DNA from 3 places in the Streptomyces sp. SID14515 genome. Region 2 is predicted to be linked to each of the others. Evidence: riboswitches for the same ligand, from Rfam matches in the RefSeq annotation. Region 2 holds a riboswitch; each other region holds the start of a gene.
The links. A riboswitch is a leader RNA that binds a small molecule or an ion and turns the genes downstream of it on or off. The one in region 2 is predicted to bind thiamine pyrophosphate.
Positions count from the first base shown of each region.

Region 1: it holds a riboswitch for thiamine pyrophosphate, as region 2 does, so the genes downstream of both, thiC (phosphomethylpyrimidine synthase ThiC) here and G3I54_RS32920 (thiamine ABC transporter substrate-binding protein) in region 2, are expected to answer to the same signal.
Region 3: it holds a riboswitch for thiamine pyrophosphate, as region 2 does, so the genes downstream of both, thiO (glycine oxidase ThiO) here and G3I54_RS32920 (thiamine ABC transporter substrate-binding protein) in region 2, are expected to answer to the same signal.

Region 1 covers NZ_JAAGMH010000040.1:67,426-70,692, forward strand. Annotated here, with positions in the region: gene thiC (phosphomethylpyrimidine synthase ThiC) at 1-1,539, opposite strand, end outside; TPP riboswitch at 1,532-1,665, opposite strand; gene G3I54_RS07625 (YibE/F family protein) at 1,736-3,079, shown strand; gene G3I54_RS07630 (SsgA family sporulation/cell division regulator) at 3,134-3,267, opposite strand, start outside.
Region 2 covers NZ_JAAGMH010000136.1:67,730-70,996, forward strand. Annotated here, with positions in the region: gene G3I54_RS32910 (phosphatidate cytidylyltransferase) at 1-193, shown strand, start outside; gene rlmN (23S rRNA (adenine(2503)-C(2))-methyltransferase RlmN) at 303-1,409, shown strand; TPP riboswitch at 1,495-1,611, shown strand; gene G3I54_RS32920 (thiamine ABC transporter substrate-binding protein) at 1,693-2,790, shown strand; gene G3I54_RS32925 (iron ABC transporter permease) at 2,871-3,267, shown strand, end outside.
Region 3 covers NZ_JAAGMH010000067.1:19,656-22,922, forward strand. Annotated here, with positions in the region: gene G3I54_RS12950 (FAD-dependent oxidoreductase) at 1-1,123, opposite strand, end outside; gene G3I54_RS12955 (hypothetical protein) at 1,190-1,531, opposite strand; TPP riboswitch at 1,583-1,695, shown strand; gene thiO (glycine oxidase ThiO) at 1,693-2,904, shown strand; gene thiS (sulfur carrier protein ThiS) at 2,901-3,164, shown strand; gene G3I54_RS12970 (thiazole synthase) at 3,167-3,267, shown strand, end outside.

The DNA of each region.
Region 1 (3,267 bases), on a different contig from region 2:
CCGCGCGTCGGAGAGCGCGTCGTCCCACTCCTGCGCGCCCGGGTGCCCCTTGGCCAGGTCGGCCGCGTGGGCGGCGATCTTGTAGGTGATCACGCCCGTCTTCACGTCGTCCCGGTTGGGCAGCCCCAGGTGCTCCTTGGGCGTGACGTAGCAGAGCATCGCCGTGCCCCACCAGGCGATCATCGCGGCGCCGATGCCGGAGGTGATGTGGTCGTACGCCGGGGCGACGTCCGTGGTCAGCGGGCCGAGTGTGTAGAACGGCGCCTCCTCGCAGATTTCCTGCTGGAGGTCGATGTTCTCCTTGATCTTGTGCATCGGGACATGCCCGGGGCCCTCGATCATGGTCTGGACGCCGAACCGCTTGGCGATCGTGTTCAGCTCGCCCAGGGTGCGCAGCTCGGCGAACTGCGCCTCGTCGTTGGCGTCCGCGATCGACCCGGGACGCAGCCCGTCGCCCAGCGAGTAGGTGACGTCGTAGGTCGCGAGGATCTCGCAGAGCTCCTCGAAGTGCTCGTAGAGGAACGACTCCTTGTGGTGCGCCAGACACCAGGCCGCCATGATCGAGCCGCCGCGCGAGACGATGCCGGTCTTGCGACGGGCCGTCAGCGGGACGTACGGCAGGCGCACGCCCGCGTGCACCGTCATGTAGTCCACGCCCTGCTCGGCCTGCTCGATGACGGTGTCCTTGTAGATCTCCCAGGTCAGCTCCTCGGCCCGGCCGTCGACCTTCTCCAGGGCCTGGTAGAGCGGGACGGTGCCGATCGGCACGGGGGAGTTGCGCAGCACCCATTCGCGGGTGGTGTGGATGTTGCGGCCGGTGGACAGGTCCATGACCGTGTCGGCGCCCCACTTGGTCGCCCAGGTCATCTTGTCCACCTCCTCCTCGATGGAGGAAGTGACGGCCGAGTTGCCGATGTTGGCGTTGACCTTCACCAGGAACCGCTTGCCGATGATCATCGGCTCGATCTCGGGGTGGTTCACGTTGGCCGGCAGCACGGCCCGGCCCGCCGCGATCTCCTCACGGACGACCTCGGCCTCGACGTTCTCCCGGATCGCCACGTACTCCATCTCCGGGGTGATCTCCCCCCGCCGGGCGTACGCGAGCTGAGTGACGGGACGTCCGTCGCGGCTGCGGCGCGGCTGGCGCGGACGGCCGGGGAACACGGCGTCGAGGTTGCGCAGTCCGCCGCGCGGCGAAGTGTGCTTGAGCCCGTCGTCCTCGGGGCGGACCGGACGGCCCGCGTACTCCGCGGTGTCACCGCGGGCGATGATCCAGTTCTCCCGCAGGGGCGCGAGGCCCCGGCGGACATCGGTGTCGATTCCGGGATCGGTGTACGGCCCCGACGTGTCGTACAGCGTCACGTCCTTGCCGTTGGTGAGGTGCACCTGTCGGACCGGCACCCGGAGGTCCGGGCGCGAGCCCTGGACGTACCCCTTGTGCCAGCCGATGGACTTCCCGGCCTCGTCGTTCGGAACCGTGCCGTTCGGCGTTCCGTCGTTCTGTTTCGAGGCAGGCGTGCGTGCGTCCGCTGTGGTCATGAGACCTACTCCCTACGCCGGCATTACCCGGTAACAGGTTCGGCGGTCGGCGCAGCGTGTCCCGTACGGATGTACGGCGGTCAGCGCCCTCTCAGCCCGGTGCTCCGAGCTCCCGCGTGTGCAAAGGTGCCTCCACGCTAGCGTCCTTTCCGGCGAGCTGACCAGAGGGCCCTCCCGTTCTTGCGATGATCGCCCCGTGACCTCCCCCCAAAGCGACCCCGCGCCCCAGCCGCCCCAGGGCCACTCACACGGCCACACGCACAGCCACGGACCCGCCGCTCCCGTCTCCAAGCATCTGCGCAAGGTCATCGCCGCTGTGGTGATCCCGTTCGCCACGGCGGTCGTCGTCGGCCTGATCGCGTTCTGGCCCGGCGGCGTGCCCGACCACGAGCGCACCGGCGTCGGATTCGACCGGCAGACCCAGGACGGCAAGGTCGTCCAGGTCGTCAAGGTCGACTGCGCGGACGTCAACGCCGCGCAGGTGCCTCCGACCGGGGACACCTCCACGCCCTCGGGCCGGGAGGCCGTCAACGAGCAGGAGGGGGAGTGCGCGAAGGCCACCATCGAGGTGACCAGCGGCGACGAGAAGGGCCGCAGGTTCGTCGAGGTGGTCCAGCCGGACGCGCCCCGGCAACTGAAAGAGGGTCAGGGCGTGGTCGTGGCGTACGCGCCCGACGCGCCGCGCGACCTCCAGTACTCCGTGACCGACGTGGACCGGAAGTTCCCGATGGCGCTGCTGGCCGGGATCTTCGCGCTGGCGGTGGTCCTGGTGGGCAGGCTCCGCGGAGTGATGGCGCTGGTGGCGCTGGCCGTGTCGTTCGCCGTACTGACCCTGTTCATCCTGCCGGCGATCCTTCAGGGATCGAATCCGCTGGTCGTGGCGGTGATCGGGGCCAGCGCGATCATGCTGGCGGCGCTCTATCTCTGTCACGGGGTGACGGCCCGTACATCGGTCGCGGTCGTCGGCACGCTGATCTCGCTGCTGCTGATCGGGCTGCTGGGCTCCCTGTTCATCGGCTGGGCGAGCCTCAGCGGCAACACCGACGACAACACCGGCCTGATCCACGGCCTCTACCCGGACATCGACATGAGCGGTCTGCTGCTGGCCGGCATCATCATCGGTTCGCTCGGGGTGCTCGACGATGTGACGGTCACCCAGACCTCCGCCGTCTGGGAACTGCACCAGGCGGACCCGGAGATGGGTTGGAAAGGGCTGTACCGGGCAGGTATCCGCATCGGGAGGGACCACATCGCCTCGGTGGTCAACACCCTGGTGCTGGCGTACGCGGGCGCGGCGCTCCCGCTGCTGCTGCTCTTCTCCATCGCCCAGAGCAGTGTGGGAACGGTGGCCAACAGCGAGCTGGTCGCCGAGGAGATCGTCCGCACGCTGGTCGGGTCGATCGGCCTGGTCGCCTCGGTGCCGGTGACCACGGTGCTCGCCGCGCTGGTCGTCTCCGCGGACCGCCCGGGGTCCGGCGGCGCACAGACGGCTACGGCCGCGCCCGCGCGGAGCGGCCGGGGCCGTCGGCGCAAGAAGTGATGACGGACCGGCGGCACAGGACGGGATGACGGACCGTCGGCTGTACCCACCCGGTCAGCCGGCGTTCTGCTCCTCGGCGAGGATGCGGCCGAGCGCGTCCTCGAGGTTCCCGTCGAAGTCACCCTGCGTGTGCTCCTGACCGAGCGGCACGAGCTTGTCCGTCCGGTCGAGAAACGCCACCAGTGGCG
Region 2 (3,267 bases):
GCTCGGCTTCGCGGTCGCCGCCAGCGCCACCCTCGGCGACCTGGGCGAGTCCATGATCAAGCGGGACCTCGGGATCAAGGACATGGGCACCCTGCTCCCCGGCCACGGCGGCATCATGGACCGGCTGGACTCGCTCCTGCCGACCGCACCGGTCGTATGGCTGCTGCTGGTGCTGTTCGTGGGCTCCGGCTGAGCTCCCCGGCACACCGGCACCCTGTCCCACCTGCACGTTCTTCGAGTGAGGGTCCGTCGTCCACAGGGCGGCGGGCCCTCACCCGTCTGTCTGCCACACTGGATGAACCATGCCTAAGCCCGGAGAACTCACTTTCGTCGCGCCCCGCGGAGCCAAGAAGCCGCCGCGGCACCTCGCCGACCTCACGCCCGCCGAGCGCAAGGAAGCGGTCGCCGCGACCGGTGAGAAGCCGTTCCGCGCCCAGCAGCTCTCGCAGCACTACTTCGCGCGGTACGCGCACGACCCGGCGGAGTGGACCAACATCCCGGCCGCTTCGCGGGAGAAGCTCGCCGAGGCGCTGTTCCCCGACCTGATGTCCGTGATCCGGCACATCAGCTGCGACGACGACACCACACGCAAGACCCTGTGGAAGCTGCACGACGGCACGCTCGTCGAGTCCGTCCTGATGCGCTACCCGGAGCGCGTCACGATGTGCATCTCCTCGCAGGCCGGCTGCGGCATGAACTGCCCCTTCTGCGCCACCGGACAGGCCGGCCTGGACCGCAACCTGTCGACCGCCGAGATCGTGCACCAGATCGTCGACGGCATGCGCGCCCTGCGCGACGGCGAGGTGCCCGGCGGCCCCGCGCGGCTCTCCAACATCGTCTTCATGGGCATGGGCGAGCCGCTCGCCAACTACAACCGCGTCGTCGGCGCGATCCGCCGGCTCACCGACCCCGAGCCGGACGGCCTCGGCCTCTCCCAGCGCGGGATCACCGTCTCCACCGTGGGCCTGGTCCCGGCCATGCTGCGCTTCGCCGACGAGGGCTTCAAGTGCCGCCTCGCCGTCTCGCTGCACGCCCCGGACGACGAGCTGCGCGACACCCTGGTCCCCGTCAACACCCGGTGGAACGTCCGCGAGGTGCTGGACGCCGCCTGGGAGTACGCGGAGAAGTCCGGCCGCCGGATCTCCATCGAGTACGCCCTGATCCGCGACATCAACGACCAGGCCTGGCGCGGCGACCTCCTCGGCCGGCTGCTCAAGGGCAAGCGGGTGCACGTCAACCTGATCCCGCTCAACCCCACGCCCGGCTCCAAGTGGACCGCCTCGCGGCCCGAGGACGAGAAGGCGTTCGTCGAGGCCATCGCGGCCCACGGCGTGCCCGTCACCGTCCGGGACACCCGTGGCCAGGAGATCGACGGGGCCTGCGGGCAGCTGGCGGCCTCCGAGCGCTAGCCGCTCCCGGGCGGCCTCGTGAAGACCGGTGGCCTCACGGTCCGGCCGAAAACCGCCGGTGTAGCCTGGGCCCGAAATCAACTTCATATTCCGACAGGGGAGCGCCACAGCGCTGAGAGTGCGGCACCAAGGACAGGTTGGCCGCAGACCCTCTGAACCTCGCCCGGGTCATTCCGGGTAGGAAGTTCGGACCTTACTCAAGCTGTTGCGCCCTGCCCGCTTCCGGTTTGCCGGACAGCGGGCGGGGCCGCGTCTCTTCCTGGTCACCTCCAGGAGGAATCACATGAACACCACCACGAAGTACGCGGCGACCGCGCTCGCCGCCGCTCTCGGCGTCACCGTGCTCGCGGGCTGCGGCAGCGACGACGGCCCGTCGGGCTCCGGGGCGTCCAAGGGCAGCGGCTCCAAGACCGTCACCCTGGTCAGCCACGACTCCTTCAACGTCTCGGACAAGGTGCTGAAGGCGTTCACGAAGGAGACCGGCTACACGGTCGAGATCCTCAAGAGCGGCGACGCCGGGGCCGCGCTCAACCAGGAGATCCTGACCAAGGGCTCCCCGCGCGGCGACGTCTTCTTCGGCGTCGACAACACCCTGCTCTCCCGCGCCCTCGACAACGGCCTGTTCACCGCGTACGAGGCCAAGGGCCTGGACACCGTCACGGCGGACACGCAGACGGACGAGAAGCACCGCGTCACGCCCGTCGACACCGGCGACATCTGCGTCAACTACGACAAGAAGTACTTCGCCGACAAGAAGCTCGCGCCGCCGAAAACCTTCGAGGACCTGGTCAAGCCCGCGTACAAGAACCTCCTCGTCACCGAGAACGCCGCCAGCTCCTCACCCGGTCTCGGCTTCCTCCTCGGCACCATCGCCGCCGAGGGCGAGGACGGCTACGAGGCGTACTGGAAGAAGCTCAAGGCCAACGGCGTCAAGGTCGTCGACGGCTGGGAGCAGGCGTACAACGAGGAGTTCTCCGGCTCCGCGGGAGGCAAGAAGGCCAAGGCCGACCGGCCGCTCGTCGTCTCCTACGCCTCCAGCCCGCCCGTCGAGGTGCTCTACGCCGACCCGCAGCCCAAGGAGGCCCCCACCGGGGTCGCCACCGGCACCTGCTTCCGGCAGACCGAGTACGCCGGGCTGCTGACCGGGGCGAAGAACGAGGCGGGCGGCAAGGCGCTGCTGGACTTCATGATCAGCAAGACGTTCCAGGAGGACATGCCGCTCAACATGTTCGTGAACCCGGTCGTGAAGGACGCGAAGCTGCCGGAGCTGTTCACGAAGCACGGCGAGAGTGTCGAGACGCCGCCCACCGTCGCGCCCGAGAAGATCACCGCCAACCGTGAGCAGTGGATCCAGTCGTGGCAGTCGCTGGTCCTGAAGTAGGGCCCAAGGAGAAGGCCACCCGCCCCGCGCCGCCCGTCCGGGGGGCCGGGCGGCGTGGAGCCGCGGTGCGGCTCGGCCTGATGGCCGTGCCCGTCGCGTTCTTCGCGGTGTTCTTCGCCTACCCCGTGACCGCGATCGTCGGCCGTGGGCTCAAGGCGGGCGGCGACTGGCAGTTCGGGCGGATCGGTGACGTACTGGCCCGCCCGGACATTCTCGACGTCCTCTGGTTCACCACCTGGCAGGCCCTCGCCTCGACCGCGCTCACCCTGCTGATCGCGCTGCCCGGGGCGTATGTCTTCGCGCGCTTCGACTTCCCGGGCAAGCAGCTGCTGCGGGCGGTCGTCACCGTTCCGTTCGTGCTGCCGACCGTCGTGGTCGGCACCGCGTTCCTGGCGCTGCTCGGACGCGGCGGGCTCCTCGACGAACTCTGGGGCGTCCGCCTCGACACCACCGTGTGGGCGATCCTGCTGGCCCACG
Region 3 (3,267 bases), on a different contig from region 2:
CGGCGAGCACGGCGACGAGCGCCCCGTCGCGCAGCCAGCACACCGACCAGGTCGCCTCCGACCCGTCGCCGCGCCACAGCAGGGTGTCGGCGTCCGCGTGGTGGCCGGCGTACTGCACGAAGCGGCCGAACTGCTCGGACCAGAAGTACGGGACGGGGTCGTAGACGGGGAGCGGTCCGCCGTCCTGGGCGGCCAGGATCGCGGCGGCCGCGGTGCGCGGGCCCTGGAGGGCGTTGTCCCAGTGGTGGACCAGCAAGCGGGTTCCGTAGCGGGCGGAGGGGAAGGAGGCGCAGTCCCCGACCGCGTACACATCGGGCAGCGTGGTGCGCAGTGCGCTGTCGGCGGTGACCGAGCCGTCCGGGCCGAGCTCCACCCCGGAGCCGGTCAGCCAGCCGGTGGCGGGGCGGGCGCCGATGCCGACGACCACGGCTCCGGCGGGCAGGGTGCGGCCGTCCGCGAGGATGACGGCCCCCTCCTCGACGCGGTCGACCCGGGCCCCGGTGAGGAGTTCAGCGCCGCTGTCGGCGTACCAGTCGGCCATCGGGGCGGCCACCTCGGCGGGCAGGGTGCCCGCGAGCGGGCGGGCGGCGGCCTCGACGACGGTGACGGCGCAGCCCGCGGCCCGGGCGGCGGTGGCGAACTCCGCGCCGATCCAGCCCGCCCCGACGACGACCACGTCGTGCTGCCGGTCCAGGACGGGCCGCAGCCGGGCGGCGTCGTCCAGGGTGCGCAGCAGATGGACGCCGGGCACGCCCTCGGTGCCGGGCAGGGTGATGGGCTCCGCGCCGGTCGCGAGGATCAGGGCGTCGTAGGGGACGGGCCCGTCGGCGGTGTCCAGCACATGGTCGGCGGCGCGCAGGGCGGTGACGTCCAGGCCGAGGCGCAGGGTGATGTCCAGCGCCTCGAAGTCGACGTCGAAGGCGGAGTCCTCGGCCTTGCCCAGCAGGACGGCCTTGGAGAGCGGCGGGCGGTCGTAGGGCTGGTGGGGCTCGGCGCCGATCAGGGTGACGGGCCCGGCGAAGCCCGCCTCGCGCAGGGCCACGGCGCTCTGCACGCCCGCCATGCCCGCTCCGACGACCACGACGCTCCGGTCCGGACTCTTCTCCGTCTGCTGCTCGCTCACCTGTCCACCTTAATCACCTGACGGGGCGTCAGGAAGGCGGTCGACGGAATGCCGGAACGACGGCCGTCAGGAGCGCACTTCCTCCACCACGCTCGTTCCGCTGCCCTCCTGGGACTCCCAGGCCCAGCGCTCCTCCAGCCGCACCCGGCCGTCCGCGAGGCCGACGACGGTGGAGAGGCAGTGTCCGGACGAGGTCGTTCCGTCCCGCTTGAGCTGGACGTAGCGGAAGTCCAGCGCGTCCCCGTCCCGGGTGCCGACGAGATGGCCGCGGACCACGTCGCCGCCCGTGTACTCGGCCCAGATCCGGCCGTCCTGCTCGTGGTACGTGAAGCGCGTGCGGGTACCGACCTGGCCCGGGGCCTGGTCGGCGACGGGCGACAGGACGAGTCCGTCGAGCGAACGGGCCACGGTGGGCGCTCCCTTACTGGCCGCGAGCGAGTGGGTCTAGGCTGGCCAAGGTAGAACACTCGCGGGAGCCCGGACGCACCGGGCTGAGAGGGAGGCTGGCCGGCCTCCGACCGTACGAACCTGCTCCGGGTCATGCCGGCGAAGGGAGGGGCTGGACACCCATGCGCGTCTCGGGGAAAACCTCAGGAGCCTCAAGGAGAATCTCCGGATCCGACGTCCTCGTCATCGGGGGCGGAATCATCGGTCTGGTCACCGCGTGGCGGGCCGCCCAGCGGGGGCTGCGCGTCACGGTGGCGGACCCCGCACCGGGCGGCGGCGCCGCACAGGTCGCGGCGGGCATGCTGGCCGCCGTCACCGAACTGCACTACGGCGAGCAGATGCTGCTCGGGCTCAACCTCGCCTCGGCCGCCCGCTATCCGGCGTTCGTGGCCGAGCTGGAGGAGGCGAGCGGCCGGGACACCGGCTTTCGCACCTGCGGCACGCTCGCCGTCGCGCTGGACGCCGACGACCGCGCGCATCTGCGCGAACTGCACGCCCTCCAGGAGCGTTCGGGGCTGGAGTCGACCTGGCTGAGCGGCCGTGAGTGCCGCCGCCTGGAGCCGATGCTGGCGCCTGGCGTCCGGGGCGGTCTGCGGGTCGACGGCGACCACCAGGTGGATCCGCGCCGCCTCGCCGCCGCACTGCGAGTCGCGTGCGAGCGGGTCGGGGTCGCGTTCCGCCGGACGACCGCCGAGCGGCTCACCGTCTCCGGGGGCCGGGCGGCCGGGGCGCTGCTCGGCGACGGCACGGAGTTCGCGGCCGATCAGGTCGTGCTCGCCGCGGGCAGCCTCAGCGGCCGGCTCGCGGGGCTCCCGCCGGAGCTCGTGCCGCCGGTCCGCCCGGTCAAGGGCCAGGTCCTGAGGCTCACCGTGCCACCGGCGTACGCCCCCTTCCTCAGCCGCACCGTGCGCGCCGTGGTCCGGGGCGGCCACCTCTACCTCGTACCGCGCGAGAACGGCGAGCTGGTCGTCGGCGCCACCAGCGAGGAGCAGGGCTGGGACACCACGGTCACCGCCGGCGGGGTGTACGAGCTGCTGCGCGACGCCCACGAGCTGGTGCCCGGCATCACCGAGCTGCCGCTCACCGAGACCCTGGCCGGTCTGCGTCCCGCCTCGCCCGACAACGCCCCGCTGCTCGGCCCGACCGCCCTGCCCGGTCTGCTGCTCGCCACCGGCCATCACCGCAACGGCGTCCTGCTGACCCCGGTCACCGGGGACGCGATGGCCGACGCCCTGACGACCGGCGAGCTGCCCGAGACGGCCCGCCCCTTCGCCCCCGGCCGTTTCGCGGCGGCCTCCCCCGCCGCCCCCGTACTCCAGGAGCAGCCCGTATGACCCAGCAGCCCGCCGTCCCGGAAGCCGCCGCCGTATCGGAAGCCGCCGCGACCGCCACCGTTTCCGTCTCGGTGAACGGGGAAGCCCGTACCGTTCCCGCCGGGACCGCCCTGGACGCCCTCGTCGCCACGCTGACCCCGGCCCGCTCCGGGGTCGCCGTCGCCGTCGACGAGAGCGTCGTCCCGCGCGGCCGGTGGGCCGCCACGACGCTCGGCGAGGGCGACCGCGTCGAGATCCTGACCGCCGTGCAGGGAGGCTGACCATGTCGGACGACGTCTTCTCGCTGGGGCCCGCCACCTTCGGCTCCCGGCTGATCATGGGCACCGGCGGCGCCCCGAGCCTGGAGGTGCTGGAGCGCTCGCT